Regions from separate parts of the Peribacillus sp. NPDC097198 genome, predicted to be linked through region 2. Evidence: riboswitches for the same ligand, from Rfam matches in the RefSeq annotation. Region 2 holds a riboswitch; the other holds the start of a gene.
What was found. Region 2 has a riboswitch for FMN ahead of ribE (riboflavin synthase). Riboswitches for the same ligand answer to the same signal wherever they lie in the genome.
Positions count from the first base shown of each region.

Region 1: another riboswitch for FMN. It lies ahead of ACIQXQ_RS08560 (ECF transporter S component); the one in region 2 lies ahead of ribE (riboflavin synthase).

Region 1 covers NZ_JBIWDO010000004.1:160,740-176,577, reverse strand. Annotated here, with positions in the region: gene ACIQXQ_RS08620 (asparaginase) at 1-937, opposite strand, end outside; gene ACIQXQ_RS08615 (YpdA family putative bacillithiol disulfide reductase) at 956-1,924, opposite strand; gene ACIQXQ_RS08610 (Glu/Leu/Phe/Val family dehydrogenase) at 2,078-3,355, opposite strand; gene ACIQXQ_RS08605 (genetic competence negative regulator) at 3,621-4,196, opposite strand; gene ACIQXQ_RS08600 (MerR family transcriptional regulator) at 4,282-5,175, opposite strand; gene ACIQXQ_RS08595 (metallophosphoesterase) at 5,273-6,079, opposite strand; gene ACIQXQ_RS08590 (DUF2663 family protein) at 6,183-6,641, opposite strand; gene ACIQXQ_RS08585 (LysM peptidoglycan-binding domain-containing protein) at 6,790-7,530, opposite strand; gene ACIQXQ_RS08580 (CPBP family intramembrane glutamic endopeptidase) at 7,508-8,137, opposite strand; gene ACIQXQ_RS08575 (RecQ family ATP-dependent DNA helicase) at 8,127-9,635, opposite strand; gene ACIQXQ_RS08570 (YpbB family protein) at 9,632-10,699, opposite strand; gene ACIQXQ_RS08565 (ferredoxin) at 10,986-11,234, shown strand; gene ACIQXQ_RS08560 (ECF transporter S component) at 11,368-11,940, opposite strand; FMN riboswitch at 12,111-12,243, opposite strand; gene serA (phosphoglycerate dehydrogenase) at 12,583-14,157, shown strand; gene ACIQXQ_RS08550 (hypothetical protein) at 14,248-15,462, opposite strand; gene sigX (RNA polymerase sigma factor SigX) at 15,428-15,838, opposite strand, start outside.
Region 2 covers NZ_JBIWDO010000008.1:4,626-20,463, reverse strand. Annotated here, with positions in the region: gene ACIQXQ_RS14970 (aminotransferase family protein) at 1-914, shown strand, start outside; gene ACIQXQ_RS14965 (molybdopterin oxidoreductase family protein) at 1,096-3,138, opposite strand; gene putP (sodium/proline symporter PutP) at 3,314-4,786, shown strand; gene ACIQXQ_RS14955 (ATP-binding protein) at 4,941-6,215, shown strand; gene ACIQXQ_RS14950 (DEAD/DEAH box helicase) at 6,267-7,403, shown strand; gene megL (methionine gamma-lyase) at 7,668-8,843, shown strand; gene ACIQXQ_RS14940 (tryptophan-rich sensory protein) at 8,870-9,598, opposite strand; gene ACIQXQ_RS14935 (GNAT family N-acetyltransferase) at 9,823-10,413, opposite strand; FMN riboswitch at 10,701-10,831, shown strand; gene ribE (riboflavin synthase) at 10,980-11,618, shown strand; partial or broken gene ribB (3,4-dihydroxy-2-butanone-4-phosphate synthase) at 11,637-12,239, shown strand; gene ribH (6,7-dimethyl-8-ribityllumazine synthase) at 12,305-12,775, shown strand; gene ACIQXQ_RS14915 (methyl-accepting chemotaxis protein) at 12,834-14,339, opposite strand; gene ACIQXQ_RS14910 (DHH family phosphoesterase) at 14,564-15,733, shown strand.

The sequences.
Region 1 (15,838 bases), on a different contig from region 2:
CTGCTTCACTCGCCAGAATGATTGCTAATTTAATACGCGCTTTTTTACTGTCATAATCCGCGCCCAGAATCACTCCTCTATGCTTTAAGTCTGCAGCACTACCTACATAGTCATATGCGGGGTATACCTTCCCCTCCTCAGCAGCTGTAGTCATGACGATGGTAACCCCTTTATCGATTGCATCTTGGATGGCAGGCACCATGTGCGGGGTTACTTGACCTCTACCAACCCCCTCAAGTACGATTCCTTTGGCATCATGTTCGACAGAAGCCTTAATATAAATACCATCGGCGCCAGTGTGGCATTTGATGATATCAACTCTCGGTATATTACGTTGAATCTCAAAACTCTCCCTGTATAATGGTTTTTGATAGATGCTAACGACTTCGTTATCAATAATCCCCAAGTACCCATACCCATAGGATTCGAATCCTTGTAAATTGGAAGCATGTACTTTCTTAACATACTTTGCCGAATATATCCTTTCGTTAAAAACTACGACTACCCCTACATTTTCAAGAAGAGGGCTCGCAGCAGTTAAGATAGAGTTTCTTAAATTGGAATACACATCTGTTCCAACTTCTTGCGGAGACCGTTGCGAACCCGTCACCACAATCGGGCGATTGTCATTAATTGTGAGATCCAAGAAGAAAGCCGTTTCCTCTAATGTATCCGTACCATGGGTCACAACTATTCCAGCCACATCCGGATCTTTCAATTCTTCTTGAATTGCTTGTTTAAGTTCATCCATTCTATCTAAATCCATGGACATGCTCGGTATTTGAAAAAGATCAACCAGTTTAACTTCAATTTCCTTTGGTAGCTCGCAAAGGGATGCCAACTCTTTTCCACTCAAAGCGCCTGATGATAACATGCCGCCCGTGGTTTCTTTACTTGCAATCGTTCCACCTGTCGTGATTAATGATATTTTCTGCATTGTTACCCAGCTCCTTATTTACATATCCTTTGAAGCTAAATGTTGAGCAATTAATCCGCCGTGGAACCTGCCATTTTCAATGAAAATTTCATTGGCATTATTTCCTGCTGCCAGGACACCCGCGATATAAAGGCCTTCAACATTTGTCTCCATCGTCTTCTCATCATAAGTAGGTCTTCCTGTTTCTTGATCAATCGAAATGCCCATTGCTGCTAAAAATGAATGATCGGGGTGGTAACCCGTCATGGCAAATACAAAATCGTTTTTAATTACCTTTTGCACGTCACCAACATGATAAGCCACACTATCATCAGTGATCTTATCTACAGTGGCGTTAAATTCCATCACGACTTTACCATTACGAACCAATGACTCGAACTCAGGAAGAATCCATGGTTTAATACTTGTAGAAAATTCGGATCCTCTATAAAGGACTGTAACCCTTGCCCCGGCCTTGACCAATTCCAGTGCTGCATCCACACTTGAGTTTTTACCACCAATGACAGTAACGTCACAGTTAAAGTAAGGATGTCCCTCCTTGAAATAATGGAACACTTTAGGAAGCTCTTCGCCCGGAATGCACATATAATTAGGATGATCATAATAACCTGTAGCTACGATGACACGTGACGCCGTATAATTACCTTTAGATGTTTTAACGAAAAAGCGTCCGTCATCCTGTTTTCTCACTTCTTCAACCTTCTCGAACTTATGTACCCGTAATTCTTTTCTCCTGACAACTTCCCTATAGTAGGCCAGTGCCTGATTTCGCACGGGTTTCCGATTTTCGGTAATGAATGCCGTATCCCCTATTTCTAACTTTTCACTGGAACTGAAAAAGGTCTGATGGGTAGGATATCGATAAATGGAATCGACTACGTTTCCTTTTTCTATAACAAGGGCCTGAATTCCCTCTTCTTTTAGAGCAATAGCAGCTGACAGTCCACATGGGCCCCCACCGATTATAATTACTTCTTCTTCATTCATTTTACACGCACTGCCTTTCCAACAATAATATTAAGTTATATTCTTCTCCTATTAAAAAATCCTATCATTAAATGATAGGATTTTTTACATATCTTTTCAATGATAATGCTCGTACGCTCTAGCAATACAAGTTAATCATACATCATTAAATTATTAAATCCATCCACGGAAGCGAGATGCTTCTGCCATTTTCCTAACACCGACCATATATGCTGCCAATCGCATGTCAACACGTCTGGATTGGGAAAGATCATAAATGTTATTGAATGATTTCACTAGTATTTTTTCGAGCTTTTCGTCAACTTCTTCTTCAGACCAATAATATCCCTGATTGTTTTGGACCCATTCGAAGTAAGATACGGTAACGCCCCCAGCCGAAGCCAAGACATCAGGAACCAATAAGATTCCACGATCCGTTAGAATTTGCGTAGCTTCTATAGTAGTCGGTCCATTGGCCGCTTCAACCACGATGGAAGCTTTAATGTTTGAAGCATTCTCTTCCGTGATTTGGTTTTCAATGGCGGCTGGAACCAAAATATCGCAATCCAATTCTAGAAGTTCTTGATTAGTGATTGTCGTTTTGAACAGTTTTGTAACCGTACCGAAACTGTCTCGACGGTCAAGTAAATAATCAATATCCAAACCATCTGGGTCATGAAGTGCACCATAGGCATCGGATATACCGATCACTTTAGCACCGGCATCATGCATGAATTTCGCTAAGAAACTACCTGCATTCCCAAATCCTTGTATGACGACTCGTGCCCCTTTAATATCAATGCCGCGTTTCTTAGCCGCTTCATTAATGCAGATGGTCACACCTTTAGCTGTTGCAGATTCACGTCCATGAGATCCACCTAGTACAAGAGGTTTACCAGTAATGAAACCAGGCGAGTTGTATTCATCTATACGGCTATATTCGTCCATCATCCACGCCATGATTTGTGAATTAGTAAATACATCTGGTGCAGGAATATCCTTTGTGGGTCCTACGATTTGGCTGATTGCACGGACATAACCCCGGCTAAGTCTCTCCAATTCCCGGAAGGACATATTACGTGGATCACATACAATTCCACCCTTCCCACCACCATAAGGAAGATCAACAATGCCACATTTCAAGCTCATCCAAATGGACAGTGCTTTTACTTCACGTTCCGTCACATTCGGATGAAAACGAATGCCACCTTTTGTAGGACCAACAGAATCATTATGCTGTGCCCTATATCCTGTGAAAATTTTGACGGAACCATCATCCATACGAATTGGCATTTTCACCGTCAATAATCGTAAAGGCTCTTTTAAAAGCTCAAATACTTCTTCAGGATACCCCAGTTTGTCCAGTGCTTTATGTATTACTGTCTGGGTAGACTTTAGCACGTCATGTTTTTCTTCCTCATTCACATGGCTATTCCCTTTTGCCGATTCCATTATAGTACCCCCTATATAATCTAGATCCATTATTATTAGTGATAAGTGCTCTTCAGTGCTAGTATACACCTTCGCAATATTAAAGCAAAGAGTAAAAATGGGAATTTAAAAGTTAGAAATATTCAAAAAATGAAAACGGTAACATTTACGTTTATATACTTGATACTTCCCCTAATCTTAGAGGTTAAACCGAAAAGGAACGAGGTTATCCAGGCAAACCGTTTTCGGCTATATTTGAAGTGTCTGCCCTGTCTCCTCTTTTCTACTAAATGAAATGCGTGATTAAAACATGTATGGCTTCCTTTTCAATTAGGCGGGTTCCGTATTCATTTATGCGGGATAATGTCAGCGTCGAAGCATGGCCATATTCGGCTGCAAGGGAGATGACCGTTTCATAAGTTGCATCCCTAACACCCTCAATCAATAAATAGTATTTTCCTTCATAAAAATAAAGGGCACTATTGAGCATCCCTTGGAGGGTCAGACGATGACACAACTGAATTACATCTTCAAAATCGTGGAAAACATAAAGAATATGGGAAGATTCATCAACTTTAACCTGCAAATCCAGAAATTCTTCTTCCTCAGTAAATAATTCTTCTTCATCCTTCGTTACTATAATGATCAACCCTTGAGCAGGTAGGGAAAATATTTCAATGGCAATCGAACCACTCATTTTAAAACTGAGCTCTTCACAAGCTTCTTCCACCATATCTTGAAACAATTTGTGCACTTTCAAGGAATTCCCTAAGATGTCTTCTTTTGTGATGCCTCTATCAATTAAATCATCGAGGGTCAAAAAAATCTTAATCTTATTGTTCGTTAATCGTTCCAGTTTCATAAAAAAATGCCCCCTGGTTTCCATCTTCATACATCATATGAAGACTTGGTCTCAAGGTGCATATCCATTATTTATGAGGAAAACATTAAAATTTCAACCACTTATTCCAATCCGATTGGAGACCGCCAATGAATACATGCTTGAATTTATTACGGTCATCGTCAGAAAGATGATTCAGCGCTTCTCCCCCAAGACCTATTTTCAGGTCAGGGAACTCCTGCCATAGCTCATCTATCAACTTTAAAGTTCCCGGGAGATTCTCAGAAAGCGAACATGACATAAAGAGGTAAGATGGTTTGATTATATTCAATACAGTAAAGAGGTCTTCATCAGCTATCGATTCACCTAAATAAACCGTTTCATACCCTTTTCTTTTTAAGAAGATTGTGAAAATCAGCAAACCGAATTCATGCTTTTCCCCTGGCGCACAAACGGTTAGTGCTTTTGGCAATAAACCACTTGTCGGGATAGTATGCATAATCGAACTGATTCTAGCTTTGATAATGGATGAAGCAAAATGTTCATGGGCTGAAGTAATTTCACCATTTTCCCATTTATTGCCTATTTGAACCAAGATACCTCCAAGTACTTCAACTACCGTTTGCTCGATACTGTACATACTGAATGCCTGACTAATAATCAGCTGGGCCTTATTTTCATTGAAGCTTAACAGTGCATCAAGGAGTTCATTCGCTAATTTGAGCGTTTGTTCATTATTTTGCTTGGTTTCGTGGACATCTTCCGCTATCCTTTCAGATCCTTCAAGCAACGAAACGGCTTGACTAATCGTGAACCCTTGGTCTGTTTTATTGATTAACCACTTTAGGATTTGCAGATGCTTTTCCGTATACAATCTGTGACCTGAATCATTCCTGATAGGTTCAATAAAGTGATAACGTCTTTCCCACGCCCGTAAAGTACCTGGCTGGATACCTAGCAGTTTAGAAACTGCCTTAATATTATATTTACCTTCTTGCATAAGTTTACAAGGCCTCCAATAACAGAACATCATTGATGAAATTATAGTGGATTAATTCCACTCTGTAAAATTCAAATATGCTCATTGAGTTAACGGCCTAATAGATTTTCTCCAAAACCTCTCCATATTCTGTAGATTTCCCTTTTTTCAATGTGAACAGATGGGTTTCCGGCTTTGCCTCAAGCCTTAATGGCACAGTACTTGTCCCATATCCATTACTAGTTATGTACATGCATTCCGTTTCGTTCCTTATGCCTCCCAAACGATATGGGCCAAATCCAAATATGCGTATCTGCCCACCATGGGTATGCCCCGAAAGAACGAGACTGATACGATTTTCTGACTTTAGTTGTTCTTTAACAAGTGGATTGTGACTGATCAAAATCCGAAAATGCTCATCCCCGCAGTCCGAAAGAGCAAGGTCGAGTCTGTCTCTTTCAACTGAAATATCATCTATGCCTAAGAGAGCAACCTTTTCTCCTGACTCCGACTCAAAAGAAACGGAAGTGTTATCCAATATCTTGACCCCGAGATTCAGAAGTGAGGCATCCAATTCATGAAAGTCCCCTTCGTAATCATTATTCCCCCATACAAAATATATAGGACCAATCTCTTTCAGTTTCAAGATATTTTTTTCTACCCGCTCTAAAGGGACTCCACTTTCCCTAATATCCCCTCCAATAATGACTAAATCCGCTTTACCAACGACATCTTCGATTAAACGATCCGATATGATTCTCCGATGTAGATCGGAAATAAAAAAAATCCGAATTTCCCCAAATCCTTCCGGAAAGTTGCTGAAATATAAATCCTGGATAAGTAGCCTATCTTGTTTAGCTGTACGCCACATGTAAAAAACCATCACACATATAAGCAGTACCAAACCCAAAAACACATAAACCAAAAACATCTTTCATTAAACCTTCTTTCTTTTCAATTACCGAAATCCTTCCGAAACTTACTCATAAAACCATAATACCCGCTATTCAATATTCCTAACTAGGAGTTTATTTATTTTCATGAAATAAGTTAATATCATAGTTCTTCTTCATCATGTCAAATACCTTGTGCCGATTTTTCCATTCATCCTCTTTTTCCCACAACTGTTTGCTTTTGTTGATAATTTCACATCGAAGCAATTGAAATTCCTTTTCTGCTTTATCCATTTTCTTTTTGATCATCATCATATAACCATAGATTCCGGTCGTCGCAGCCAAAAATAAAAAATGGCTAAAATGGTCAACAAAGACACTGAACATCTTAAAGAACGAATAGGAATAAGGAACAACTATATATAAATAAAGATATATCAAGAAAAGAGCAGCGATAATCATTGTTGCCCATAAACTATGAAGATGCTTCTTTTTGAGCGTCTCGAATTTTTTTTTGCGGACCACAACATTCTGTAACATTTGTTTTGCCGCCTGATCGGTTTTATCATCCAATAAAATGATTGCCGGTTCCATTTATCTTCCCCCTCTTTCCTAATCCTTCAAATCATGATATGAGGTTGTCTTGGAAAAAATGATAATGGGGGCGGACCTTTACTATAAATAACCCAACCTTAGGAAAAAAAGCACCCTGTCGATCTTAAGAGACAGAGTGCTTTTGCTTTTACTTTTTCAGTGGTATCTTCAAGACTTGTCCCTTCGAAATCTCATTGCCATTCAGCCCGTTCCATTTCTGAATTAGCGCAATGCCTTCCTGCGATTTGTAGTAGTTCATCGCAATCCTGAACAATGTCTCTTCTGCCTGAACCGTATGGTAAACAACTTTATATCCGTCAGCCTCCGATTTGGTAGCTGCGGCATCCCCAGAAGCTACTTTATTATCTGCTTCTTGTTTGGCTTTCGCTTCCGCTTCTGCTTTAGCCTTTGCTTCCGCTTCTTGTTTGGCTTTTACTTCCGCCTCTGCTTTAGCCTTTGCTTCCGCTTCTTGTTTGGCTTTTTTCTTTGCTCTTTCTTCTGCAGCCTTATCTTCCTCTTGCTTTTTTTCTTTAAGCTTAGCAGTATCTTTTTCTTCTTTTTCCTTAATATCCCCGGCCGTTGCCGTTGTCGGCACAGCCTCTTCTATAGTTTCTTCGTCATCACTAAAATTCACCACTTCACTACTTTTGGTATCCTTTTCAGGCCTATCCTGAAGGTATGTATAAAGACTATAAAATCCTATAGGAAGCAAAATGAAAAATAGCGATAATAATTTAATCATTGGGAACTTTATCTTCACTTTGCTTTTTTTCTTTTTACTCTGATGAACCTCACTTCTTTTTGGTAAAGATGACTTCACCTTATGACGATCGGATCGCGTACGAAGTTCTCCAGCTTGATCGTTTTCATTCTCTTTTACACGACTCATCTAAGTCACCACCCTCTTCACATACTGCCAGCTTTACATACTTATGTCTTATTAATATACCGAGGATAAAATCTATTAAAAAATGGGCTGTGATCGTCACTAAAATATTTTGGGTCCATTCAAACAAAAATCCGATGAGAAAGCTTAAAAGCGTCACATTCAAAAATAAAAACCAATTAAATAAGTAACGATAATGAACCGCCGCAAAGATAATGCTCGTCCACAATAAGCCTATATGTGTCTGCATAACACCACGAAATAATAATTCCTCGCTAACCGCTACTAACAAAGAGACGATAAAGATCATGGGATATGGTAGGCTACTGAAAATGCGTTCATTGACTCCACCATCATCCTGATAGGAAACAGGGGTCACTTTCATCATGACCACATCAAAAATGACCACTAAGATTCCAGCAGGGACACCTATCAACAAAATATCCATATCTTTAATGTCAAATAAAGAACGAAAGGTAGAAAAATCTTCAAATAAGATAATACCTAAAAAAAAGCCAATCGTTAAGAGAATAATTTGGGTCAGGAACAAATTATATAGTAACTGTTTGTCTGTCAGCTGTTTAATTAATTGCGCCTGCTTATTTTTCATGCCCATTATCCTTATCCAATAAGATAAAAGCTAATTCCTGTTTCCATGTAGAATATGAATTACCCTGCTGTTCCTTTACTGCCGGCCATACATCCAAGATATTTTTTGCATCTATTCCACAACGATCGCAACATACGTCATTCCCTTTTCGCTGCTCTTCTTCAAAATAATGCAAAATGCCCAAACGCCTACATATTTTAGTATGAATCCAATTCAAAAAAACGTTCAGCTTTGCCTGATTTTGCATCTTTCTTGTATGACAATAGTCTTTCATCCTTGTTCTATGCAATAGTGAGTCATCATCCGTCAGAAATTGTGTAAAAAAACGGAATTGAATATCATTCAAGGAAAAGCTCTGAAGAAGATGCTCTTTTTCAGAAAGACTTAAATCAGCCATACTTCTTTTCGCTTCATTTAAATACGAACAAACGGCCTCAATTTGATGGTCAGTTGGTAGCTGTTGTTCCATCAAATGCAACGGAAGTCCTTCATCCCCTTCGCTATATAGTAAAATGGCTACACTTTGTTTTTGGTCACGGCCTGCCCTCCCTATTTCTTGAAGGTATGATTCCATTGTGGATGGGATATGAAAATGGATGACAAATCTAACATCAGCTTTATTGACTCCCATTCCAAACGCACTCGTTGCACAAATGATTTTTAACTGGCCCAAGATGAATTGCTGCTGAATGAGCATTCTTTGCTCCTGTTCCATACCACCATGATAATAATTGACACTACCGACTCCATTTTCCTGTAAAAAACCCGAGACCGCTTCAGCCACTTTTTTCGAAGAAAAATAAATAATTCCACTACCTGGGAATTCCCTGACAAGCGAGAGGACACGGGCAAGCTTTTCTTCGTAGCTATATATATTTTCCACAAGTATCGCGATATTTTCCCGATCAACGGATGAAACGATTTCCTTATGTTGGGATATATTCAATTTCCTGATAATATCTTCCCGTACTTCTTTTGTTGCTGTTGCCGTCAAGGCAAGCGTTAATGGGTTATTTAACTTACGCCTCACTTCTCCCAAGTTCAAGTAATCCGGCCTGAAATCATATCCCCATTGAGAAATGCAATGCGCCTCGTCAATGACAAATAAGCCTATGTCAATTTTCCTTAAAGACTGGATTACACTTTCTAGCCCAAGCATTTCGGGAGACAGAAAAATAAACCGATACGTTTGCAATCGTTCAAATGCCTGTTTTTTTTGATACGCGGTCAAAAAAGAATTGAGGGTCAGAACACTTTTTTCCCCTCTCATCTTAAGCTGATCCGCTTGATCCTGCATCAGGGATAATAACGGCGAAACAATTATAGCCGTCTTATTGATAAGGTAAGCAGGGAGTTGATAACATAATGATTTACCAGACCCTGTGGGAAGCATTGCCAATGTGTGGGTCCCTTCTAGCAAGGATTCGATTACCTCATGCTGTCCAGGACGAAAATTGTCAAATCCAAATTTATCTTTCAGGACTGTATTCAAGTTCATCCTCTATCACCTATTTTCGCAAGTACAAGCCTTATTTGAAAAAAACTAATTTGCTCATTATCGACAGCTTCCTTGATTACCTTGAGTTTTCTCGTATTCAACCGTTTAATGACCGTAATGATTTTGTCTTCATCCTCTATTGGAACATAGTCATTTATCGAAAAACTTTTGTCCGATAGCACGATTTCTACGAGATGATCCTCAATCGTATTTCCTTTTAAACGACGAATCTCTGCAATTTCCTGTAGCGTTTTCCCTGCCTGAATATATTGCAGAGTCGTATGTGTCGATTGTGTTAGATGAGGATGCCCACCATTTTTCCAATCATGGATTAGAGAAGCCAACAGAGGGTAATCGCGTACTGTTGATATCTCTGCGAGCATTTGATGCAATGAATCGAGAAAAACGTAGTGCACAAACCACTCATCAATTTCTTTCCTTTTTCCAATCTGCTCAAACGTAAGTCCGATTCGATTGACTCCCGTAATTTTCAAAACAAAAATGTCACGGTTCAACTCACTTTGCATCTCTAAGAGGGTGACCAATTCATCAAAAAGATGCTGAGCAAGTAACTCTCGATTTTGTTGGTTGGCATATAAAAAACCCTTTACGAATTCCTGTACTCGTTGATTCTGTTGTATCGGATAAAAAGGCCTTTCATTGTGGACAATATGGGATATAGTTTGGATAAGAAGATTGAGTCTTCTCCAAAAATCCGGGGTGATGTTTTGGTATTTCCACCCATTTAGTGATAAAGGAAGAGGCCACTTTTTGAAATAAGAGGCCAACGCCCCTCCTCCTTGTTCACTAATCAAATACACATCATTTTTTTCCGTTGGTTCGATTAGTTTCAGTTCAAGAAACAATTTTATGTTTTGAGATAACTCCTCCCGGGTAAAACGAGGCATAGTCCCAAATATATTCGTCAGACCAAATAAATGCGCATCCTGAATAGTCTGGGACGATTTTTTACCCTGAAGCATATGATAAATTGCGTAGATGGAACGCTCACCTTGGAACTTTTGTATCGCATATAAAATGATTGCTTGAAGATAATTGTTCATGAAACTCACATCCTTGTTCCATTTATCCAATTATATTGTAACAAAAATCTGCAAATACCGCCTTTTTTTATGTCATATATGCAACGATATTTGTGAATAAACAACTAAATACGTACTCGTTATAAAGAAATTTTCCCAATAATTTGTGTTGACTTTTCATATACTGCCGTATTATCGTTACATTTTCTATTGATAAGTTCGGCATTCGGTCTTACAATAAGGAAGAGATGTTAATCTATAATAAAAAGGTTTTGAGTTGTAAATCAACTTAGGAGGGGTTTTATTCATGGCTAAATTTACTATTGTTGATAAAGAAACATGTATCGCTTGTGGAGCTTGTGGAGCTGCAGCACCAGATATCTATGATTATGATGATGAAGGAATTGCTTTTGTTACGCTAGATGATAACGAAGGAATCGTTGAAATCCCCGATGTTCTTATAGATGACATGATGGATGCATTTGAAGGATGCCCCACAGACTCTATCAAAGTCGCAGACGAATCATTCGAGGGCGACGCTTTAAAATTCGAATAAGAATAAAAGCCATTTTCATTTTGAGAATGGCTTTTTTTATGTATTTTTTAAAACTCTCCCCATACATTAAAGAGGCAGAAACAACCCAGTTATAATCTGGTGGTTTCTGCCTCTTTTTATATATTAAGCATGTTTATATAACACTTGTTTTATTGATCCATGTTTGGAGTTTAACAAATAATAGCATGAAAACGGAAGTGATGAGCACCCCTTTAATGATGTTAAAAGGGAGTATTGCCGCAGTTACGAATTGTCTTGACTCTGGTGCGGTCATGGCATCCCATCCCATAAAGAAAGTATATGCCGGTAAAAAGACATAATAGTTCAAGACACTCATAATTAGCGCCATGGAAACTGTCCCGGCTAGCAAGGCAAATGTCATTCCTTTTTTCGAACTTATTTTTTTATATACATAATATGTTGGCAGTATGAATAATACCCCCGCTATAAAGTTAGAGATATGTCCAACCGGTACACCCGTATCGCTTCCAGTCATGACCATATCCAATAAGTTTTTCAGGAATTCAACTAAAACTCCTGCAAGCGGTCCGAAAATCAATGCCGCCATCAGTGCTGGGATGTCACTAAAATCAATGTTCAGAAAAGGCGGAAATCCCGGAAATGGAAAATTCAAAAGCATTAGTAGGTAGGAAAGACTTCCTAGCATTGCAAGTGTGACCATCTTTTTAACTTTGTTCGATTTCATAGTTCTCTCTCCTTCTTTTTCTTGATCTACCTTGAAAAAGAGGTTAGGGATCCTTCATGAATGTTGATGTTCAATAAAAAACCCCTTAATTCCGACAGAATTAAAGGGATAAATTAAAGGTTTCATCAAACAAACGTTCAGCACTTGACTGTTTGAACGCATTCAGGAACCTCCATCTTCTCCCATCCAGACTATACTGTCGGCTTTGGAATCTCACCAAATCCTGCCCTAAGGCTCGCGGGCTTAGAAGAATTTTTCTTCATCACCGCCGGTGGGGAGTTACACCCCGCCCCGAAGATAGACCTATAAAATTAATTTACAATTTTCATTATAAATGATTTTTCTTTTTTTGAATAGTATTTTCATCGCAACTATGAATTTACGACAATCAAATATTACACTTTTATTCATTTTAAACAAAATATGTATTTATAATCACGACGTTTTACTCGGTCTAAAATAATTTTTATTTTTAGAAAATTACGACTCAAACCCTTTGCCCTTGCGGTTTTGGACGAGTGAATTTCAAAGTAAATTTAATTAAAGCGCTTACATATAGGTATGCCAAATTGACAGTTTTCCTATTTCAATTGTAAAATTAACTGAAATTTAAGAGAATTTTACCTAGGAAGGTGTTTACACGTGTATCAGATTTTAGTAGCAGATGCCATCAAACCAGAAGGACTCGGACCGCTTTCAGAGGCATCCAATATTCTTCTTATTCAGAAGACTGTAGAAGAAGCAGCAAACGAACTTGATCAGATCGATGCAATACTGGTTAGAAGTGCAACAAAAGTTACAGAAGATTTAATGAACCGCATGCCAAAACTAAAGATCATTGCTCGCGCAGGTGTCGGCGTTGATAACATTGACATTCCTGCTGCAACAAAACGAGGAATCGTTGTTGTGAATGCTCCTGACGGAAATACAATTTCAACAGCTGAACATACATTTGCCATGATGGCTTCTTTGATGCGCCATATTCCGCAAGCTTATGCTTCCCTGAAAAATGGAGAATGGAAACGATCTTCTTATACAGGAACGGAACTTCGCGGAAAAACTTTAGGTATTGTTGGTTTCGGACGAATTGGTGGAGAGATTGCCAAACGCGCAAAAGTTTTCGGCATGGAAGTCATAGTTTATGACCCATTCTTAACAGCTGATCGTGCAAAAAAAATGTCCGTAACTTCCCTGACTTTAGATGAATTGCTCCCTAAAGCAGATATAATCACTGTACATACACCTCTAACGGACGAAACTAGAGGGTTAATCAATAAAGAAAAGTTACTAACCTGTAAAAAAGGCGTGTACGTATTAAACTGTGCACGTGGCGGAATCCTTGATGAAGATGATTTATATGAAATGATTGTCGAGGGACATGTAGCTGGAGCCGCATTGGACGTTTTTGTTGAAGAACCACCGCTTGGCCATAAATTACTTGAACTTGATAACGTCATCGCTACTCCTCATTTAGGAGCTTCCACTAAAGAAGCCCAATTGAATGTTGCCGTTCAAGTCGCCCAAGAAGTATTAACCTATTTTGAAGGTAATCCTGTATCAAGTTCAATTAACCTTCCAGCCATTTCTAAAGAGGTGTTTGAAAAGGTTCAGCCATTCTATCAACTAGTCCAACAAATGGGCTCCATTGCCTCACAATGCATGAAAGAAGGCATTCAGGAGATTTCCGTAACTTATGCAGGTGAGTCATTGGACTTCGACACCGCTATTCTAACAAAAAGCCTAATAGCAGGCTTCTTCAAATCAAGAGTAGATGCTTCAGTTAATGAAGTGAATGCGCTATTGGTTGCTAAAGAGCGTGGCATTACCATTGGCGAAAAGGTTTCTACTGACTCTCTAGGTTATTCTAACCTGATCAGTCTAAAAGTAAAAGGCGACACTCGCGAATTAACCATTAGTGGTACTCATATCGAGAACTATGGTTCCCGGATTGTCAATCTGAATGGTTTCAAAATTGATTTCCATCCAGAAGCTAATTTACTTTATATCCAACACACTGATAAACCTGGAGTAATCGGTAACGTCGGTAAAATTCTTGGTGATCATGCCGTAAATATCGCGACTATGCAAGTTGGTCGTAAAGAAGCTGGCGGGGAAGCTATCATGGTATTGAGTTTCGATAAACCATTAGAAGATAATATGAAGCAATTCTTAGAGGAAACACAAGAAATTACTTTCATGGCCCGAATAGCTTTATAATTTCCACTTAAGGATGCCCCACTAGCGGGCATCCTTTTTTTGTTGAACGACCCTCATCTGCCTCTCACATCGCAAGCATGCACTTGACCTTTAATTAACTAAGTTAGGAGCAACGGGTACTGTAATCTCTTCCGATAAATTCAGAGAACCTACCATTTCTACAGGGGAGTTTACAAACTTCACCTTTGCATAGCCAAAGTCTTTAGCTGTAAATAGAATGACTTCCAAACCTTGAAGCGACTCTGAATCATTCTTCAAGCGGCCTTCTTGTGCCAGTTCTACAGTTACTAAACCCCCATCATATGTTAGGTTCTCCCACTTCAAACTCTCCGGTAGAGCAGAAGAAATCCCTTCTATGCCAGGTTCCTCCTTTGCCGCTTGTAGGGCCTCTTCCATGTTCTGATAATCGATATTGCTAGGCACAAGGAAACTTGAAGATGATTTATCCGTGTGATAAAGAAAGAATGTGCGATTCTTGTGCTGGGGAATTTCTTCTTCTATTACTGTTCCGGCATGAGCAAAACTGGCACCAGATTTTCCGTCCGTTGTAAATGTCACTTTATCAATATTTAGATAGGATAAGGTTTCTTCCATGGTTCTAAGAAACACGATATCCTCATCCAGCAGATTACTGCCTGCCCGTAATTCGATATTTGCTGTGTTGTTGGTGGGAACATGGGATACCTTAATATCTAGAGGGAAATAATCGGACAGGCCATATTTTTTCTCATTAATGGTCGACATCTTTTTTACCACCTGATCCAAGGCTTCCGTTTCTTCGATAGTATCGACTACAAAAGATAGAGGTACGATAAAATTCTGTTGGTGATCAGGCACGCCTAGAGTTATTGTCGACTTCCCCTGCAAATCTTCTGAGTAAATCGCACGAATGGGTGTTTTTTCTTTTTCCACTTGTTGAGATTTACTTTTCAATTCATTTTTTTCTATTGGTTCGCCCTCAATATCTTCCTTTACATCCTGCTTTTCATTTGATTCAATATCATGCTTTTCTTGCTTATCCAAAATGATCTTACTTTCTGAAATGGCCAATTTTCCATTGCCGTGGCTATTAACCTCCTGCTCTTGAGATTCATCTTTTCCAATCATCAGTGAAGATCCAATGATCATCATTAAGAATAAGGAGGCAATGCCCACAATACGAGGAATCCAAAGTTTTTTACGGTTTCTTCTTTGCTTACCTTCTATCCTCGAAAACACTTCTTTCTTCGAGCGTTTATCTTTTACCTCCGGAAGTTGGCGAAGCAAGTCCTCAATTTCTCTTTCTTTCCAACGGGATTTCTTCAAAGGAATTCCTCCCCTCTTCTGATGAATCATCCATCATTTTTTTAATCGCTTTTAAAGCGCGGTGTTGTGTTGTTTTTACCTTACTTTCACTCCAATTCAGTACATCCGCGGTTTCTGAAATGGACATGCCTTGTATGTACCGTAAAATAATGACTGCTTTTTGATTAACAGTACATCGATTCAAGCAACGATATATCTCTCTGACATTATCATTCATAATGGCCACTTCTTCGGGAATCGGCTGATTATCTTTAATCATCTGACCATCCCAATCAATAGTGGGAATGATTTTATTCTTCCATCCTTTTTGTTTCCGAAAATAATCAATGGTCACATTTCTCGCAATGGAATACATCCAGGTTTTTTCACTACTATT
Region 2 (15,838 bases):
TCTTAAAAGGCCAGCCTAACCGGCAAAAAATCATTTCCCGTTCGAAGTCCTATCACGGGGTGGCGATGGGAGCGACTAGTGCCACGGGATTGAAGCCTTTCCGCGACTTCACGAATTCCCTTGCGCCGGATTTCTATTATGTGGATGGTTCCTCCATTGAGGAATTGCGCAAGACCATTGTACAGGAAGGACCGGAAACTATCGCTGCTTTCATAACGGAACCGATACAAGGGGCTGGTGGCGTGAATATGCCTCCTGAAGGCTACTTCAAGGAAGTCAGGGAGATTTGTGATGAGTACGGCATTTTGTTGGTGACGGACGAAGTCATTACCGGTTTTGGCAGAACGGGTGCGTATTTCGGAATCGAGCACTTCGGGGTCATACCAGACATGATGTGCTTTGCCAAAGGCGTGACTAGTGGATATGCCCAATTGGGCGGTGTTGTCCTGAATGATAGGATGTATCAGGATTTCATAGCCCTTTCTAAAGGGACGCTTTTACATGGCTACACGTACAGTGGCCACCCGATGGCTTGTGCCGTTGCGTTGAAAAATATCGAAATCATTGAACGGGAAAACTTAATTGAAAACTCGAAACAACGTGGAGTGGAATTGCTTGCAGGCTTTAAAATGCTTCAAGCTAAACACCCCATAATCGGGGATGTAAGGGCACTTGGACTTATTGGTGGCATATCGATCGTCAAAGACAAACAAACGGGGGAAAAATTCGAAACCCCTTTGGCTCCACGGATCGTTTCGGAGGCCGCTAAAAATGGTTTAATCTGCCGATCTGTTACATTCGATCAAGATACGCTCGTGTTTGCACCACCTTTGATCATCACTAAAGCAGAGGTAGGGAAGTTGATCGAAATCTTGGACGATACATTTGCGGCTATCGAAAAAGAAGTTGTATAAGACGTGAAGAGGATGGCATTCGAATCAACCAGGGTGGTTCGGATGCCACGAAAAAGGCTGCTTCCCCAGAGGGAACAGCCTTTTTTTGTGGAGCGAATGAATCCAGAATTTGAGTCAATATATTACAAGAATCGAGGATATTTCCCGGGAAACGAGTGAATGCGAGAAATAAAATCATCATTTACACTGCTTTTTCCACATCAACACGGCCGGAAAAGAAGACGGCACCATTTCCCATATCGGAGAGCCGGTCTGGCGTGAGGGCATTGATATGCTGATTTCTGCCAGGTGTATTTGGCCATATGCCTTGGCTGACTAGGACACCGGCCAGGACATTTTCTCCTATGACGGCTTTTAATACACATTCGCCTCGTGCATTCCAGATACGGACCATATCGCCGTCTGTTATCCCTCGTTTTACTGCGTCTTCCGTATTCATATGCAGTTTTGGTTCTTTTTCCATCGATATATGTTTCTCATTATTGGAAAAAGTCGAATTCAGGAAATTATGGTTCGGCGCCGGTATGAATAAGAACGGCAGATCGCTGTCTTTCGCGATGGGTGTATAGGTAGGCAATGGTTCGTACCCATGCTGTTTCATCCGTTCGGAATAGAGTTCGATTTTGCCGCTCGGTGTCGGCAGTTTCCCTGGGAAGAGTGGTCGCATCTCGGCTTTTACAAACTGATGTTCAGAAAGAGCTTCATAGTTGATGTTTCCTAAATAAGGATTCTCGGGGAAGTCGAGTGCTTGACGGATCATGTCTTCCTCAGAGTCTTGAAAAGCTTGGTCCTCGAATCCCATGTTAGCAGCCAACAGCTTGAACAATTCCACATTTGATTTGGACTCTCCATATTTCTCCATGACTGGCTTTTGAATTTGTATGTAATTATGCCAGTAGGAAGTATAAAAATCCTCCGTTTCATAGGATGAAGAGGCGGGAAGGACCAGGTCGGCATACTGCGCCGTTTCAGTTAAGAATAAATCATGGACGACCGTGAATAGGTCTTCTTGCATAAGTCCTTCCTTAACCTTGTTTGCATTGGGAGCGACAAGGGCAGGATTGGAGCTGTATACAAATAAGGAACGAATCGGGTTCTCCTTATCTAAAAGGGCTTCTCCGATTTGATTCATGTTGACGATGCGAGTAGTCTTGTTTCGCAAAAGCTCAGGGCGTTGTAAGGCATCTTTGTTAAATGCCAAATAACCGGAGTTCCCTTTCATCGCCCCACCGCCTTTAACACCCCACTGTCCGGTAAGGGCGGGAAGGCAGGCGATGGTCCTTACAGCCATTCCGCCGTTATCGTGATGCTGCAGGCCATTACCGATTCGAACGAATGATGGTTTGGTCTGTCCATACATCCGGGCTAATGTATAAAGGTCTTCGATTGGAACGCCCGTGATCGTGGAGACGGTCGCCGGGTCATATTGGCGGACATGCTCACGCAATTCGTCAGAACCGACCGTATAGGCGTCTAGGAAAGGCTGATCGACCATATTTTCGGCATATAAAATATGCATGATGCCAAGGGCAAGTGCACTATCCGTACCAGGCAGGATGGGGATGAACCAATCAGCCCACTTCCCGGTCTGGTTTTTATGGACGTCGATCACCACAACCTTGGCGCCATTTTTCCGGGCCTGCTGGGCAATTGTCACTTGGTGCATATTGGTACTCACGGCATTAATCCCCCACATGATGAAAAGCTTTGTGTCGATCGTTTCCTCCGGATCGATTCCGAACGAACCGCCCATGGTATAACTGTAGCCGACCGAACCGGCAGAGTTACAAATGGAACGCTCCAGCCTACTTGCCCCAAGTTTGTGGAAGAAGCGACGATCCATGCCTTCAGCACTGAGGTTTCCCATGTTTCCATAAAAACTGTAGGGGAGGATGCATTCCGGTCCATGCTGGTCTATCAAGGCCTTCCATTTTGACGTGATCATCCCGATCGCTTCGTCCCAACTAATGGGGGCGAATTGCCCTTTTCCTTTTGGACCGATTCGCATAAGCGGTTGCGAAAGACGATGCGGATCATATAGACGGGCTGTCATATTCCGGACCTTGTTGCAGATATTTCCTTTTGTGACCGGGTGTTTGGGATCCCCCTGGACTTTCACGATTTTTCCGTCTTTTTTGTGAAGGAGTAAACCGCATTGATCGGGGCAATCAAGTGAGCAAACCGATGGGAAGATTCCATCCTGTTGTTTGAAATAGGGTTGCATGACTTTGTCCTCCTTGTTTTTTGGAACGCTTTTTTGAATAGTCTATTAATTGTATATTTTAATATATTGGGTATTAGAAAGAACTACTTAACTTATGTTTTTTTTTCTGATAAGCTTATTTTAATAAAATGAGCCTTCTCTATCGAAAGGTTCGTAAGTAATGGAGGAAGAATTTTTGGAATATGGAGCAATCGTTTCAATTGTCATATACATGGCAGGTATGCTGTTAATCGGGTACCTTGCTTATCGAAGGACCGCTAACCTGACGGATTACATGCTCGGAGGAAGAAACTTGGGTCCGGCTGTAACCGCTTTAAGTGCCGGTGCTTCCGACATGAGCGGATGGTTGCTGATGGGCCTTCCTGGAGCCATGTACTTGAATGGCTTAAGTGCCGGGTGGATCGTCATCGGTCTGTCAGTAGGCGCTTATCTAAACTGGTTATTCGTGGCGCCAAGGCTTCGTACATATACGGAGATCGCGAATAATTCTATTACTATACCAGACTATTTGGGGAATCGGTTTAAAGATAGCTCCCGAATTTTAAAAGTGGTATCGGCTTTAGTCATTTTAATCTTTTTTACTTTCTACACCTCTTCCGGTATGGTAGCAGGCGGGGAGCTTTTCCGGACGGCCTTTAACCTGGATTACCGATATGGAATCTGGCTGACGGCAAGTGTCGTCATTCTTTACACGTTATTCGGTGGCTTCCTTGCCGTGAGTTGGACGGATTTTGTTCAAGGAACCATCATGTTCATTGCCTTAATTCTAGTACCTGTCGTCACCATTGTAAATATAGGAGGCTGGACTCCAACATTTACGGAAATAAAATCAATTGATCCGACCCTTTTGCATGCGTTTGAAGGAATGTCGACGATTGGGATCATTTCGTTGCTGGCATGGGGACTTGGTTATTTTGGCCAACCGCATATCATCGTCCGATTCATGGCGATATCTTCCGTGAAAGAATTGAAAAGTGCCCGTCGCATCGGTATGGGCTGGATGGTGTTCGCCATTGTAGGTGCCATGTTCACAGGATTGGTCGGGATTTCTTACTTTAGCAAGGCGAATGCGCCTTTGGGGGAAGCGAATGCAGAATCAGTATTCATCCTCCTTTCTAAAGAGTTGTTCCCGTCTCTAATTACGGGATTCTTGCTGGCGGCGATTCTATCCGCAGTCATGAGCACGATCGCTTCTCAATTATTGGTGTCGGCAAGTGCGTTGACGGATGACTTCTATAAACAGTTCGTTCGTCCAAATGCTTCAGATAAGGAATTAGTGCTGGTTGGACGGTTGGGCGTATTGGCGATATCCGTGATTGCCCTTGTTTTGGCGTTCAACCCGAGCGGGACCATTTTAAAATTGGTCGGGTATGCTTGGGCAGGTTTCGGCTCGGCATTCGGACCGGTCATTTTACTGAGCCTATTCTGGAGAAGAATGACAAAATGGGGAGCACTGGCTGGAATGGTCATCGGTACGGTAACCGTGATCGTATGGGAATCCATCGACAAGTTCGCGGAAGTCTACGAAATCATACCTGGCTTTATCGCAGGTACGCTTGCCGTCGTGATTTTCAGTCTGTTATCGGCGAAACCTTCTAAAGAAATAGACGAAGATTTTGATCAGGCTGTTAAAAACCTGACTAAATAGAATGCGCTGTTCAATTGAATGGATGGCACTCTCTTTTCAATCATTAGCAAAAACATGGTACAATAGCTGTAAAGTCCTTATGTGTAGTGCATGAGGACTTTTTTTTGAGTGAGTTGGGAATAATAAGCCAAAAAATAAATATAAAGGATACGCGATGAACCATTCACATAAAATTGCAGGTAAAGTAGCTATTATATATATGATCATTGGGGCCTTATGGATTTTTGTTACCGATTACATCTCGATGTCCCGCGCAAAAGAGAATGTTCACACCTATGCGATGTTCCAGCATTCGAAGGGGTGGATCTATATATTCATAACCGGGATCATTCTCTATGTCATCATCCGGTATTGGACAGGGAAAATGTTGCGGTCCCAACAGGAATTCAACTTGAAGGATGAGCAGTATCAATCCTTGTTTAAGCACAATCCAGATAGTGTTCTACAATTGGATCTTGAAGGCAGGATCATGTCGGTTAATCCAAAAGCCGAAAAGTTCCTCGGGGTCCGAGGTGAGGCATTAAAAGCAAAACAAGCGGGATACTTCATCGATTTGATCGAAAATGAAAAAGCATCTGATTATTTTATCAAGTCTTTGGAGGGAGAAGCTGTACACTTCGAAACGAATATCCAGAGGATGGATGACGAAAAGCGAATCATGCGTGTCACCTTTTTGCCCATCATTGTCCACAAGGAGTTACTTGGAATCTATGCCATCGTCCGGGACATTACCAAGGTCCGGCGTGAAGAGGAATTGATGGTCATGTCTGAAAAGCTCTCCGTCATCGGGCATCTCTCGGCAGCCGTGGCACATGAAATAAGAAATCCGTTGACATCATTAAAAGGGTTCGTGCAATTAATGGATATGACCAAGGAAGTCGACCCGTTGCATACTGACATCATGTTAAAGGAAATTGAACGCATCAATATCATTTCGAGCGAGTTGCTCGTCCTTGGCAAGAAACAGGATGTCACCTTCCGTAAGCTGGACCTTGGGGATTGCCTGCATCAAGTGTATACACTCATGAAAGCTGAATCGAACCTGAACAATATTGAGATGGCCATTGAAGTGAAAGGGGCAGACCCCGTTTTAGTCATGGCCGATTCGATCGAGCTTAAACAGCTATTCATCAATCTCATCAAGAATGGCATCGAGGCTGTTGGTGAGAATGGAAAAATTGACATATCCCTGCAAATCATCGATGATCATGCTATAGTCATGGTCAGTGATAATGGGATCGGGATGGAGCCGGAGCGGTTGGAGCGAATTGGTGAACCGTTTTATTCGATAAAAGAAAAGGGAACGGGAATCGGGCTTACCATCTGTCAGAAAATTGTCCATCGATTGAATGGTGAGATGCGATTTGAAAGTGAGAAACATAAAGGGACGACGGTGACAATTCGGATTCCGTTGGCTACTACCCTATAACAAATGGTACTATAAAGGATATGAAAAGTTTTTTTATTAAAGGAGAACGATATGAGCGAATTACCTGTATTACTGAATGATAGAAAGCCATTTATCCAGGAAGTCTGGAAAAAGTCAGGCTTTGCACAACTTACGCCGGTACAAACGAAAACGATTCCTGTCATTGCACAAGGAAAAGACGTCATGGCCGAATCTCCAACGGGGACGGGAAAGACACTTGCTTATTTACTGCCATTGCTTGAAAAAATAGATCCTGAAAAAAAATCCCCCCAAGCTTTAATCTTGGCTTCATCACGGGAATTGGTGATGCAGATCAATGAAGAGATTCGGATTTGGTCGGAAGGTAGCGGTATTTCTGGAGCAGCCTTCATTGGTGGTGCCAATGTGAAGCGTCAGTTGGACAAACTGAAGAAGCATCCACAAGTGATTGCGGGAACACCAGGCCGTGTCTATGAATTGATTGCCCAAAAGAAGTTGAAGATGCATGAAGTGAAAACGATCGTACTCGATGAAGGAGATCAATTGATCATTCCCGAGCATATGCAAACAATCAACAATATTATCAAAACGACGCTTAAGGACCGCCAAATCATGGTGTTCTCGGCGACCCTTCCCGAAGAAACGGAAAAAGTGGCCCGAGGATTCATGAATGAACCAGAATTGATCAAGGTTGATAAAAGTGAAAAAATGGATTCGAAGGTCGATCATCTTTATTTTGTAGTCGAAAGACGCGAAAAGTCCAAAATCTTGGAGAAAATCACAAGATTGAAAGATGTGAAGGCATTGGCCTTTTTGAACGATATTGCCGAGCTTAGCGTGTTACATGAGAAGCTTAAGTTTAAAGGCATCGAAATGGGCGTACTTCACGGGGAGTCGAATAAAGTCGATCGTGAAAAAGCGTTGCGTAAGCTTCGTTCTGGAAAGTCACCGATGTTGATTGCAACCGATGTGGCGGCCCGTGGACTTGATATTAAAGGACTGACAGCCGTCGTTCATATTGATATGGCTGAAAACATTGACCAATATATTCATCGGTCTGGTAGAACGGGACGTGCCGGAGCGGATGGCACGGTCATCTCGATCGTGACGGAAAGAGAAGAGCGTGAGTTGAAGAAAATGGCTCGCGAACTTGAAATCCCCTTAACGAAAGTCACTTTCTATGGTGGGAATATCGTAGAAGAAGAATAGGCATGAAGAATGGAGATGGCCATGAAGGCTGTCTCTTTTTTTATGTTCTGTAGCGTAATCCGGCTATCCTCATTTGACGTTCCTATTTGATAGATTGCAAGCTTTTTAAAGGAAAACTGGCCGCTTCACAAGCTTTGTGGATGATTAACAAGGGCAACAGGACTGATCCTGTACGAATGCCCAGGCGACTTACATTGAAAACGCTTCCAAAATATGTTTTTTTAACATATGATAGATATAGCTATTTGGATAGGGGGAGTTAGAATGGGAGAGAAATATAAGCATATTGAAACAGCTGTGATTCATGAAGGATATGATTCGAAGGAGCATTTAGGAAGCTTGACCACACCTTTGTTTCAAACCTCGACATTTACGTTCGATACGGCCGAACAAGGGGAAAACCGGTTTGCTGGTTTAGAAGATGGATATATTTACTCGAGGCTGGGAAATCCGACGGTTCGGGTGCTGGAAGAGAAGATTGCGGCCTTGGAAGGCGGGGAAGCGGGACTTGCGTTCAGTTCAGGGATGGCTGCCGTGTCTGCGGTCCTTTTTGCTTTGACCAAAGCCGATGACCATATCGTTTGTTCAAAAGGGTTGTATGGATGTACTTTCGGCCTTCTTCAACTGATGGAGGAAAAATACCGGATCACCCACGATTTTTGCGATATGGAAACGGAGGACCAGCTAAGGAGCATGATCCGTCCGAATACGACCTGCATCTATGTTGAGACGCCGATTAATCCGACGATGAAAATGATCGATTTAGCATTGGTCATGAAAGTCGCCAAGGAGAATAATGTGCCTGTTGTGGTCGATAATACGTTTTCCACTCCATATTTACAGAAGCCACTGGAATTTGGATGTGATGTCGTCCTTCATAGTGCTACGAAGTATCTTTGTGGACATGGGGACGTTGTGGCGGGTCTGATTGTCGGAAAGAAGGAGTTTATCAATCAGGTGGCCATGACAACACAGAAGGATATCGGAGGGATTATTTCGCCATTTGATGCATGGTTGCTGTTGCGGGGATTGAAGACGTTGCCAGTCAGGATGGATCGTCACGCTTCTAATGCAACGGAGATCTTTCGCATGCTGAAACAGCATCAACGGGTTAAGGCCGTCTATTATCCAGGCGACGCAGAATCAGGGGATTATCGGATCATGGAAAAACAGATGAAATCCGGTGGAGGCATGATTTCCTTTGAACTGGAGGGGACAAAACAGGATGCCCAACGATTCCTCAATAACTTGAAGCTTATAAAAATCGCGGTCAGCCTAGGAGACGCTGAATCCTTGATCCAGCATCCCGCTACGATGACACACTCGTCCATCCCAAAAGAATCAAGAACGCAGATGGGCATCACCGACCAACTCATACGGCTCTCCGTCGGCCTAGAATCCTGGCATGACATCTGGTCTGACCTTGAACAGGCGTTTTAGGGGTCTGACCCCTTTTATTTCCTGAATTATTTCCTGAGGTTCCTGATCAGGACGGTTATGGATAGGATGAGGATGAGGGCGGCCAGGATATAGGATGTGGTGGTGATTGTCGGATGGGGCGTGCTGTTCCTTACGCCGATTCCGATGATGGCCCAGACGAAGACGAGTGGGTAGCACCAGTCCTTGTTTTTAATGGCAAAGATGAATGCCAGAGCCGTGGCTACGAGTAAGAGGGCGATCGTCCATGCTACATCGGAAAACCCGAAACCATTCCAGCCGATATAGGTCAGATAGTAGGAAATGTTAGCAATGGTCGCGACGCTCACCCATCCTAGATAGACGGAAAAGGGCATCAAGTCGAGAAAGGCATGCCTCACTTTTATAATGTTTGTGTAAATGACAATCAAGGTCAATAAAAGTGTAATGATGATGATGACGGATAACAGGAAGTATTCGTAATGCCAAGCTAATAGCCAGGCTCCGTTAAATACACAGCTTAAGGCGAACCATGGGAAAGAGACCATATATGCGGGACTTGTTTTGTGTTTCCCCATAAACTGTCTGGCTACCCAGATGGCAAGAAGAAAATAAATCAATCCCCATATCGAGAATACATAGCCGGCTGGGGTAAAAAGAACGTCCAGTTTCCCGGAAACTTCCCCTGAGGTTTGGCCGTTGAAGGGAAGGTAATTAGCCAGGAAATTCATCGTGATGACGAATAGATAGGCAACAAGGTTGATAAGAACAATTAGCATGTGTCTTCCTCCTTTGAATGAAATTGGGACATATTATCTTATTCCTTTTAAATTGGAGAGATAACCTTTTTTAGCACATCGGAAGGAAGGATTCTTACTTGGTGGATAAAAGATGGTATTCAATTGTCTGTAAAGGGATAAAGGTACAACACGTCTAAAAAATAAGGACCTTGCTACTTTTATTGCAGCAAGGTCCTTTAAAGGTGTTTAATTAATTAGTGAAATTAGGATTTAGCGTTAACAACCGTTTCATCCTTTTTTTCGGGGGTTACATATTCTTCTTTTAATATGGAATAATAGGCGCTGTCTAATAATGTACCCTTCGTCATGTGGCTTTTACGGTGAATCCCTTCACACTTCATGCCTAAGCGATCCAATACTTTCCCGGATGCGGCATTTATCACATCACATTCAGCAAATACTCGCTCCAAATCCAAAACATTGAAGGCTAATTCCAGTATTGATTTTCCCGCTTCGGTCATATAGCCTTTACCCCAGAAATTCCGGTTTAAAGTATAACCCAGTTCTCCACATTTGTTCGATTCATGCACTCTGAATTCGATAGCCCCAATCATTTTGTTGTCTTCCTTTAACACGAGTGCATATTTGCCGATAGGCTCTTCCAAGAAATAGTTCGCTATGAAGTTCTTAGTCTGGTCCAAATCTTTATGTTTGTCGTAAAGGTAACGTGTCGTTTCTTCATCAGATGTATATTCATACATATCTTCAGCATCATCAAGCGAAACCGGACGTAAGATGATACGCTCACTTTCGATATGATTGTGCTGAACCATTAAAAGGTTTGTCTTTCCCATTTGAATTCCCCATTTATTCTTGATTTTCCAATTATTATAGCATAATTCAGTACGTTTAATAAGAAAATAATGGAATAAAATTCTAGCATCTCTCTTGGATCGTGTATACGAGATTCGTATGATGGCAGGGATCTATTGATATGTAAGCACCACGGCTATAGTCGCTTACATAGGATGGATTCCTCCCTTTTCTTATAGGATTTGCTTGCAACTATCGATTCATTTTAGGATAGATGTTTTACATCCGTACTTTAGAGTGTTAAAATAATAGAAGATTCAAAAAATAGTTAGTCCTTCGGGGTCGGGTGAAAATCCCAACCGGCGGTGATGAAGCAATTCTAAGCCCGCGAGCCTGATAAAGGCAGGATTTGGTGAGAATCCAAAGCCGACAGTACAGTCTGGATGGGAGAAGGACGTGTGAAATCCAAGTGTATACGTACGCCTATTTTTTCAGAATATGAAATGATGGGTTTATTAGGTATACCATTTTTTTCACTCATTTCTCCTGCTAACTCCTTAGGCCATCCTAAGGGGTTTTTTATATGTGTATAAAAGGGGGAGAAACTATGTTTACCGGAATCATTGAGGAGATCGGCACGGTTCATTCCATGAAAAAGGGAAGAAGCAGCATGGAACTGGCCATTTCCTCTAAGAAAGTACTGGAAGATGTCCATCTTGGAGACAGCATTTCCGTTAACGGGGTCTGTTTGACGGTGACTTCCTTCACACAGACTTTATTTACGGTCGATGTGATGCCTGAAACGGTGAAAGCTTCATCGATCCGGATATTGAAACCAGGTTCAGAAGTGAATCTTGAACGTGCGATGAGTGCTAATGGACGTTTCGGCGGCCATTTCGTTTCAGGTCATATTGATGGAACGGGCACCATCATGAAAAAAGAACGAAAAGAAAATGCCGTCTATTATGTGATCCAACTGGAAGAAGGGCTCAGTACATACTGTATGCCAAAAGGATCTGTTGCCATCGATGGGACAAGCTTGACGATATTCGGCATCGAGGGAAATTTGCTGACTGTATCACTCATTCCCTTGACCCATCAGGATACCATTTTGGGCAGGAAGGCGGCAGGCCATATCGTAAACATTGAAAACGACATGTTAGGGAAATATATCATACATCAAATGAAAAACAGCGAATCAAAACCAGGACTGGATTTAGCATTCTTGTCTAAGCATGGATTCTAATAAATGGAGGTGTACAGGATGTTCCATACCATTGAAGAAGCGATTGAAGATTTGAAAGCTGGGAAAGTAATCATCATTTCCGATGATGAAGACCGCGAAAATGAAGGGGATTTCGTGGTGCTTGCAGAAAAGGCGACACCCGAAGCCATTAACTTTATGGCGACGCATGGCCGTGGGTTGATTTGTACGACGATTACCCAACAGTTGGCGAAAAAGCTGAACTTGCATCCGATGGTCAATGATAACACCGATCATCATGGGACGGCCTTCACCGTAAGTATCGATCATAAAAGCACGTCTACCGGAATCAGTGCGTTCGAGCGGTCCATTACCATCCTTGAGCTTTTGAAGGAAGATTCGGTTGCCGAGGACTTTCAACGCCCGGGGCACACTTTTCCGTTGATAGCCAAGGCAGGGGGCGTGTTAAGCCGCACGGGACATACGGAAGCCTCCGTCGACTTGGCCAAGTTATGTGGGGCTGCTCCAGCAGGTGTCATTTGTGAAATCATGAATGAAGATGGAAGCATGGCACGTGTATCCGACTTGGAACTAATTGCGGATAAATTCAACCTGAAATTCATTACGATTGCGGACTTGGTACAATACCGTAAGCAAAAGGAATCATCGCAAGAACAGGTATACATTCAAAATGCATGATGTTTTTAAAAAATGAGGAGGAAATAGACATGGGGAAAATTATCGAAGCACAATTAATCGGATCGGGACTGAAAGTGGGAATCGTGGTTGGAAGGTTCAATGAGTTCATTACAAGCAAGCTATTGGGCGGAGCATTGGATGGTCTGAAACGCCACGGTGTTGACGAGGATGACGTGGACATCGCTTGGGTGCCAGGAGCATTTGAATTGCCGCTCATTGCCAAGAAACTTGTGAACACGGGGAAATACGACGCAGTGATTGGATTAGGGACGGTCATCAGAGGTTCTACTTCGCATTATGATTATGTCTGCAATGAAGCAGCGAAAGGAATGGCCTCCGTTGCTTTGGATACCGGCGTTCCAGTCATCTTCGGATTATTGACGACGGAAAATATCGAGCAGGCCATCGAACGGGCCGGCACGAAATCGGGAAATAAAGGATATGAAGCAGCGGTCAGTGCCATAGAAATGGCGAACCTTGGAAAACTGATTGAACAATAAATTAGATAGAAAGCCGCGGAAGGGCAACCATCCGCGGCTTTCTTCTTGAACAAACAAATTACTTCTCGCTGACTGTCAGCTTTTCCAGCCTTCTTAAAAGGTCTTCAAAACTGGAGAAGTTACTTTCCATTTGGGTAATGAGGGTATTCTGATCCACCACGCTCGCGGCGACTTCCTCCAGGGAAGCGGCATTTTCCTGTACGATGCTGGCAATATTGGTCACTTCATTCGTTGCCGTACTCGAGTTTTGCGTCAAAGCTTGAAGCATGGTTTGAAGTTTGATCGATTGTTCCATGACTTGGAGCGTGTTTCCTTCCATCTCTTTGAAAACGTGTTCGACATCTTCGGAGTTTTTCTTTATCATGCCTGCAACATCCAAGCTCTGATTCACGCCATCTGTCACCTCATTAGACTTGATGGAGATATGATGTAAGATTTGCTGGATTTGATTGGTCGCCTGTCGGCTGTTTACAGCAAGCTTCCTGATCTCATCCGCAACCACGGCAAAGCTCTTCCCATGTTCCCCCGCTCGTGCCGCCTCGATGGAGGCATTCAAGGAAATTAAGTTCGTTTGGTCCGAGATGTCTTCGATTGTTGCCAGAATCGTTTGGATCTGCTTATTTTGTTGATTCAATTCTTCCATTAAGAAGGCGGTCTGTTTAGCCTTTTCCCCCACGGATATAATATCTTGGGCAAGGATGATCATCGCCTGACGTCCATCTTTGGTGCTTGATTCATTTTCTACCGTATGGACTTTCATTTTATCGGATGCAAGGGTGGCCTGTTGAACCTCTCCATCGAATGAATCGATGGAATCTTTCACCTCATTGGCGCTTAATGCCTGGGATTCAATATTACTTGTGACTTCTATAAAGGCATTCGTGATTTCCTTGGAGATATTTCCAGTGACTTGGACATTGGCTTGCAGCTCATTGTAAAAGTCGGTCAATCCATGAACGGATTTGGTGATTTCGTCAAGCATGTCCTTGGTCTTGATTTCCGTTTGTCGGCTCTTAGCAAGCTCGACCAAAGCGACATTAATCGAAGCACTACCGATTAAACTGAAAAAGACGGATAAAATGGCAGTTAAAATAAATAAAAGAATGATACCAAGTACAGTGACGCCCTTTTCAGATAAAACCATGGAAAAAGGTTCTGACCATAAAATCAGGTAAATCAGGAACCCTGAATATAGGACGATCGACAAGATGACATGATAATAATCGTAATAAATGGACGCAAAAAGAAGCCCTAGATATAACAGGACCAATGACAAAGGGCTACTGGACTGGATGATGATCGAAGCGAATAAAAGGTTGATCGTGATGCCGATAAGATAGGGCACCCCGAGTGTCCATTTTTTTTGCTTGATCAAAATGGAGGCCACAACGGCGGGGATGATGCTAAAAAGGGCAATGATTCCAATGTTTAGAGTCGGTATGCCGACTGTGAATGAAAATAGGAGGCCGGCAGCAATCGTGAATAGTGTATAGATGATGATGGCCGAGTGTCTTGAGTTATTTATTATTTCTCTTGATGCACGATCTGATCTGAACTGATACATTGTCATACCTCGATTTCTATTTAGTAACTCATCTATATTACGATGTAAATATTACAAAATAAAGAAAAAAATTGAAGGTGTCCGATTTTTTTTTACGTTCAAAGCGGTTTTGGGTGGAACCGTGTTAAAATAGTCGGATGTGATTATGCTACAATTGTAAAGATTGCAATTGAAAATCATTTCTTAGGGAAAAGTAAATATATCAGTTTTTAGGAGGGGTTTATGTGTACTATCTTTTTACACATAATGATTTAGACGGGGTCGGCTGCGGAATCGTCGCGAAGCTTGCATTCGGGGAAGACGTGGTAGTTAGCTATAATTCAATCGGCCGCCTTAATCAGAATGTCGAAGCATTTCTTGAGCAGGCGAATATCGAGGATACATTGATTGTTACCGATCTTTCGGTAAATGAAGATAATGAAAAAATGATTACGCAATTCGTTGAGGATGGAGGACATGCACTTTTAATCGACCATCATAAGTCGGCACTGCATTTGAATGAACATGACTGGGCATCTGTTACGGTTGAACAGGAAGACGGCAAACAAACGGCAGCCACTTCTTTATTCTATCAATATGCGGTGGATCAAAAGTGGCTGGAGCCTTCCCGGATTTTCTCTGAATTCGTTGAATTGGTTCGACAATATGATACATGGGAATGGCAGGCCAATAATAATGTAACGGCCAAACGGTTGAATGACTTATTCTTCATGATTCCGATTGAAGAATTCGAAACGAAGATTGCACATAAGCTCTCATCAGCTGAAAACTTCGCGTTTGATGAAGTGGAACAGACTCTTTTGGGAGTGGAAGAGAGTCGTGTGGATCGGTACATAAATAGGAAAAAAAGAGAAGTGTATCAGGCTACGGTCGGTCCTCATACAGTTGGGGTGGTCCATGCCGAGTCTTACCATTCGGAATTGGGTAATGAGCTATCAAAAGAATTTTCCCATCTGGATTATATTGCGATCCTTATGGTCGGAAGCAAAAGAATCAGTTTCCGCACCATCCATGATGAGATAGATGTAGCTGAGGTTGCAGGGAAATATGATGGGGGCGGCCATCAAAAAGCCGCAGGTTGTACGATGTCGGAAAAAGCATACAGCCAATTCGTTGAGAAGACATTCTTCTCTGAACCGATTAAGCGCGACGCTCATAAGAACCAATTGAATGTGAAGAATTCACCAGAAGGTTGCCTATATTCAACGAGAGATAAACAGGATATCTTCATTTATGAAAATGATGAAGAAGAAGAGTGGATCATTGAAGTGAATGGAAAACTGATAAAGAAATCGTTTGATACGTTCGAGGAAGCGGAAAAATACACGAAACGTAAATATGTAGCCTGGCTTGCGAACGATGAAAGATACGAAGAGTTTGTGAATAGAGGGTAAGGCAATGCAGCTGTCCAAATTTGGGCGGCTGTTATTTGCAGTTGTTATATGGAGGGAAAAAAACGAGGGTAGTACCTTAGTTCTTTTCTCCTAAAAACGCTTGAC